DNA from 2 places in the Paenibacillus sp. JT22N1 genome. Region 2 is predicted to be linked to the other one. Evidence: riboswitches for the same ligand, from Rfam matches in the RefSeq annotation. Region 2 holds a riboswitch; the other holds the start of a gene.
What was found. A riboswitch is a leader RNA that binds a small molecule or an ion and turns the genes downstream of it on or off. The one in region 2 is predicted to bind cyclic di-GMP.
Positions count from the first base shown of each region.

Region 1: linked by a shared signal. The riboswitch ahead of AC58UU_RS34570 (PilZ domain-containing protein) and the one ahead of AC58UU_RS30590 (putative bifunctional diguanylate cyclase/phosphodiesterase) in region 2 are both predicted to bind cyclic di-GMP.

Region 1 covers NZ_JCAUAW010000028.1:19,306-22,515, reverse strand. The annotation lists gene ychF (redox-regulated ATPase YchF) at 1-974, opposite strand, end outside; gene AC58UU_RS34570 (PilZ domain-containing protein) at 1,053-1,787, opposite strand; cyclic di-GMP riboswitch class I at 1,890-1,977, opposite strand; gene tadA (tRNA adenosine(34) deaminase TadA) at 2,256-2,693, shown strand; gene AC58UU_RS34560 (DUF1697 domain-containing protein) at 2,706-3,210, opposite strand, start outside.
Region 2 covers NZ_JCAUAW010000020.1:14,582-17,791, reverse strand. The annotation lists gene AC58UU_RS30600 (hypothetical protein) at 1-156, opposite strand, end outside; gene ilvA (threonine ammonia-lyase IlvA) at 324-1,580, shown strand; cyclic di-GMP riboswitch class I at 1,643-1,731, shown strand; gene AC58UU_RS30590 (putative bifunctional diguanylate cyclase/phosphodiesterase) at 1,819-3,210, shown strand, end outside.

The DNA of each region.
Region 1 (3,210 bases), on a different contig from region 2:
ACGACTTCAGCACGAATAAAACCACGTTCGAAATCGGTATGAATAACACCAGCCGCTTGAGGAGCTTTCGTTCCCTTGCGGATTGTCCATGCTCTTACTTCCTGCACCCCAGCTGTGAAATACGTGTACAAGCCAAGCTTTCTATAAGCTGCTTTAATCAATCTATTCAAGCCGGACTCTTGAAGTCCCAACTCTTCGAGGAACATCGCTTTTTCTTCATCTTCCAACTCGGCGATTTCGGATTCAACCTTTGCACTGATCGACACCACTTCGTTGTTTTCGCTCTCAGCAAATTCTTTCACAATTTTCACAAAAGAATTTTCATCTGCTGTTGCTACTTCATCTTCACTCACGTTTGCCGCATAAAGCACGGGTTTCATGGTTAATAAATGAAGGTCGCGCACGAGAAGTTTCTCATCTTCGCTGAGATCCAGACTGCGTGCCGGTTTATCTGCATAAAGCGCTTCTTTAATACGCTCTAAACACTCCACTTCAGCAACAACTTTTTTGTCGCCGCCCTTGAGGTTTTTGCGCGAACGCTCAATCTTCTTCTCTACCGACTCTATATCTGCCAAAATTAATTCAAGATTAATCGTTTCGATATCGCCGATCGGATCCACTTTACCGGAAACGTGAGTAATATTATCATCTTCAAAACAACGAACAACATGCACAATGGCATCCACTTCACGAATGTGTGCCAAAAATTTATTTCCAAGCCCTTCGCCTTTGCTCGCGCCCTTTACCAAACCCGCAATATCAACGAATTCAAAGGCTGTCGGGACAATGCTCTTAGGCACAACGATCTCTACCAGCTTCTGCAATCTCTCGTCTGGTACTTCAACTACCCCAACATTCGGATCGATCGTACAAAACGGATAATTCGCAGATTCTGCCCCCGCCTGTGTAATTGCATTAAACAATGTCGATTTTCCTACGTTCGGTAGACCGACGATACCTGCTTTCAAAGCCATTGTAGTTACAACTCCTTAATTTTCGAAAATCATCCTTCTTATTATATAGCACTTGGAACTCAAAAAAAAGCCTGAAGGCTATTGATTCGCCGCAGACTTTTTTTCCGTTGCTTTTTTAAATTGTGCTTCCCGCTTCTGTACGAAGTAAGTTTCGATCTGATTCGTAAGGATAAAACCCCTTAGCGCATTGGTTTTTTCCTGCGGAATGTCGATATAACTAGCCCCATAATAGAAACCATTTTCAACCTTTTCTTTTCTTACAATTTCCATCGAACAAGTCATCGTAAAGCCCAAATCCAGCTCAATTTCGAGCTGTGAATGCTTTTGAACGATCTTATCAATCATAGAATTATCATTAATGGTAAATCCTAAGCCGTTGATGGATATATTTTTGATTGAAATACCAAGTGGGTTTTCAAAGTGATGTTTATTCCTTTTATTCATATCCTGAAGTCCGAATAAGAGACCTGTTTGTTTCACATCCACACGTGGGAATTCCCGTTTTTCTGCGAATTTCTTACGATTTTCAGGTGGATTAATGACAATGACGGAGCCGAATTCTTTGGCAACAACGGTTGTATTCATCACAAACAAGCCGGATTTGGTATAAACCGTCATTTTCGCTTTATCACCAAGTTGAAAGACATCGTATTCCGGTAATTCCACCTCAATAATGTCTCCGAGTGCATAGGTTAGTACGCCAGTGGCTACGAAATCGTCCTTTCCCAACACAGCCTTACTATCGATTAGTACATCAGCGTCATATCCCTCCTTGCTTCCGTAATATTTCATGACGTTATACCCGTTGGCCATTATAATTAACACCTCTCCCTTTACCCAAGTTATTCCCTATATAAAAATAAACTGCCCCTTATGTAGGAGCAGCCTATTACCTTAATCAATAAAGCTTCGATTTTCGGTAACCAGGCTGCCATAGTTCCAAAGGAACCGTAGACCCTTAGCTTTGCGTCCTTGCTTTTCAACAAGTTTGCCATTTTCGAACCTTGCTATTTATTTCTACCTATCACGTTCTATATGGTCTAAAAGACCTACTAATATCTATCATTATACCTAGCACAGTTGCTATTATCAACAAAATTCCTTGCATAGCTGGTCATTTTGTTGTATGTAATGTAGAAAGATTAAATATCCACAGCTTTTTAAGTTATCCACAAACCTATCCACAGGTTGTTAACAACGGAATGAATGTTCGATTGTTATGCACATGTGGATAAAAATATATTAGCGAGGTGTCCCCCTGTGGATGAACATATCCCCTGGATGAAAGAAGCGATTCAAGAGGCTCTCAAAGCCGAATCCATCCGAGAAGTACCGATTGGAGCGGTCGTTGTCCATCAAGGTCAAATCATCGGCCGCGGCTACAATTTGCGTGAAACAACCCTAGATCCTCTCGCTCATGCCGAAATGATCGCCATCAAACAAGCGAGCGAGCATCTGCAAGCCTGGCGACTTTTGGATTGCCAGCTCTACGTCACCCTAGAGCCTTGCCCGATGTGTGCGGGCGCGATTGTCCAATCACGGATTCCGCAGGTCATCTACGGCACCATTGATCCGAAGGCCGGCTGTGCCGGAACGCTCATGAATTTGCTGCAGGAGGACCGGTTCAATCACCGTGTCGATGTCGTTAGCGGCGTCTTGCAAGAAGAGTGTTCGACGATGTTGACCCAATTTTTCCGTAAATTACGCGGTAAAGCTTAGAAGTTCCTGCATCTAATTCTGCATCGCCGCTGCCAACTCAGCCAGTTTGTTCATCGTATTCCAATTGCGTGTTGTCGCCGTATCTCCAAGCTTCTGGATATTGCTCGCAAGTTTCGAATCCAGAACGCTTTGACGAAAAAGGAAATAAATCTCGCGCCCATTGATCTGGAATTCATCCACATCGCTTATTCCTTTGGACAAGACGTCAGAGGTTTGCTGTGGAGGATATTCCGATAGCACAGAAATTTGTATCGTTTCGCCTTCTAATAACGCATCCACTTCATATGGACAAGTCGCAAGAATCTGTGCCAGCTCCTCTATCGTACGCAAAATGACGGAAGGTGAAACGCCTACAGCTTTGCTGATCTCCTGCTCGATACGCTGGCGCAGCGGTTCCACCGCCTCCTCCGACATGAACAAGACATTGCCGCTTTGCAAATACGTTTGCGCCTTAGCAAGTCCCGCCGCTTCTAGTGTCTTTTTCAAATCCTCCATCTTGATTTTGTTCTTTCCTCCT
Region 2 (3,210 bases):
CATTGGGAATACATATCGAACTAAGAAATACAGAACGCCGAAAATGATGACGATGTAAGCAGCATATTTGATGAAAGTAGAAGCAACTAGACTGGAATCCGATTTTTTCTCCACATGGCGTTCTTCGATATCGATATTGCGAGGCTGAGTCGACATTTGAACCACTCCTTTGAAGTTGTATTGCTATGTAATACCCTGCTGGGCATGAAGTGAAACACAGGAAAAAGCTATACCAATAATATTTTCGTACAGTCGGGCAGAGTTGTGTTACAATAATCTTTAAAACTTTAATAGTACGATGTAGAGAAAGGGAGTAAGAGAAAATGGTTGTTTCCAGTAAAGTAGGTTTGGAAGATATTATTAGGGCCAATCATGTGCTCAGCAGGGTGATCGAACCATCGCCTTTGCAACGCAATGAGCTGCTCTCTAACTTGTATGAATGCAACGTTTATCTTAAACGTGAAGATATGCAAATTGTTCGTTCTTTCAAAATTCGTGGAGCTTATAATGTGATCCAAAGTTTAACACCGGAGGAACGCGAAGCGGGTGTCGTGTGTGCGAGCGCCGGCAATCATGCACAGGGCGTGGCTTATTCCTGTAAACAGCTCGGTATTGAAGGCAAAATCTTCATGCCGACGACAACGCCTAGGCAAAAGATTTCCCAAGTTAAGCTATTTGGCGGATCTTTTGTTGAAGTGATTCTTACAGGTGATTCATTCGATGATTCCTCTAACCATGCTAAAGCCTACTGTGCTCAAGAGAATAAGGTGTTCATACACCCCTTCGATGATGTTCGTACGATTGCTGGACAAGGCACGGTTGGCCTCGAGATTTTGAATCAAATGCCTGAATCTCCTGACTTTATCTTCGCGACGATTGGCGGAGGTGGCCTGGTAGCGGGAGTTGCGACCTATGTGGATAGTGTTTCTCCAAGAACGCGCATCATCGGTGTTGAGCCAGAAGGCGCGGCAAGCATGACGGAAGCGCTGAAGCAGGGGAAGGTCGTAACCTTATCCACGATCGAGAAGTTCGTTGACGGTGCAGCCGTGAAACAGGTGGGCGAGCTTACTTTTGACATTTGCAAAGAAAAGCTGGAGGATATCGTAATTATCCCTTCCGGCAAAGAATGTACAACCATTCTGGAGCTTTACAACAATAACGCGATTGTTATTGAGCCCGCTGGCGCACTCCCGGTTGCAGCACTCGATGCCTATCGGGAACAGATTCGCGGTAAGAATGTGGTCTGTATCATCAGCGGCGGCAACAATGACATTGATCGTATGCAGCAGATTAAAGAAAGATCGCTCGTGTATGAAGGCTTGAAGCACTACTTTATTCTTAATTTCCCGCAGCGTGCCGGGGCATTGCGCGAATTTCTGGAAGAAGTTTTAGGACCCACAGACGACATAACACGGTTTGAGTATACGAAAAAAAATAACCGCGACGATGCTCCGGCCTTGGTCGGCATTGAGCTCAAAAATAAAGATGATTATGAGGGGCTTATTGAGCGCCTATCCCAGAAGGATTATGGCTATATAGAAATAAATAAGGACCCCAAGCTATTTAACTTGCTTATTTAAGGAAAAATAGCCAAATGTGGAATGAATATGATATAGTTAATTAGTCCCATTTATTCCCTTAATATCGTAAAAGGCAAACTTATCGAAAGGTAAGGACGCAAAGCTGCAGATCTAAGGTTGCCCTCGCAACAATGATGGCTGGGCTACCGACAGGTTGCAGTTTACCTAATCAGGTACACCTACGGCTATTCCGATTCGGAATAGCCTTTTTTTTGACCACAGATAGGGAGGTTCATGAATGAGAGGCATATTTTCTAAGTGGATACAGCATATGAAAGCGCAAACGTTGGTCTATCTGGGCGTGCTGGGCTTCTTTTTGTTGACCATTAATCTACTTGCTGCTTCTTCTTTCTCCTTTTCGCCTTACGTTTTCATTAGTATGTTTGTTCAAGCACTAATCTGTCTATTTTTTGCGAAGAGTGTCCGACAACTGCTTCTTACTAGTAGAGAACAGGAAGAAAAGAGCAAACAACTAGCCTTTCTGGCCTACCATGATACATTGACGGGATTACCCAATCGCCGATTGTTTAATGACCGGTTGGAGCGGGCACTTCTGCATGCGCAGCGTAATGAACAACTGGCGGCTGTTATGTTCTTGGACATGGACAGATTCAAGGATGTCAACGATTCATTAGGTCATTCCTATGGTGACCGTTTAATTCGCCTTGCAGCACAACGTTTGCTGGGCTGCTTGCGGGGCTCGGATACGGTGTACCGCCAAGGTGGCGACGAGTTTACAATATTACTAGAATCTTTTGCAAAACCTGAAGACGCAAGAGTTGTAGCATCCCGAATTCAAATGGCTCTGGAAGAGCCTTTTATCCTAGATGGAATGCCAGTAACCATAACAGCTAGTATAGGGATAGCTCTGTATCCGTTAGATGGCAAGCTGCCTGAGCAGCTCATGGCGTATGCAGATGAAGCGATGTATGCGGCCAAAAACAGGGGACATAACCAGTTCCAATTCTATGCCTCTGACATCGATGCCATGGTGAAGAGCAAAGCTCACATGGAGAAAGAGATTCGATTGGCCTTAGACAACAATCAATTTGAACTCCTATATCAGCCGCAATATGAAATAACAAACCGGAAATTAATAGGAATGGAAGCGATCATTCATTGGAGCAAGGGAGACAACCTCCGCGCACCTAGCATGGATTGGAAGAGAGCGGCCGAGGAAATGGGTTTCATGATACCCATCGGGAAATGGGCTGTACGAACGGCGTGCAGACAGATGAGAATCTGGCAGGACGAGGGCTACACACCGCTTAGAATGACCCTAGCAGTAACGGCCTCGCAGTTTAAAGATGAGCATTTTATTGAAGAAATTGCCGTTGTTTTGAAAGAAACAGGTATTGATCCGGTGTTGGTGGAGCTGGACCTTACGGAAAGTATCACATCTTCCAATGTACAAGAGGCTAGCGAGAAATTGATTAGGCTGAAGAAGTTCGGTGTGCGTATCGTTATGGATGACTTGTGTACAGGCCTATTTACACGAAGCGGGCTCGAAGGTATGCCACTTGATAGCGTTAAATTGGATAGTACATTGATCAGGGATTTGGTAGACGACGATGAGAATCAGCTGCTGGCTGCTGCCATTATTCGCATGGCTCACCGTCTAGGTCTAAAC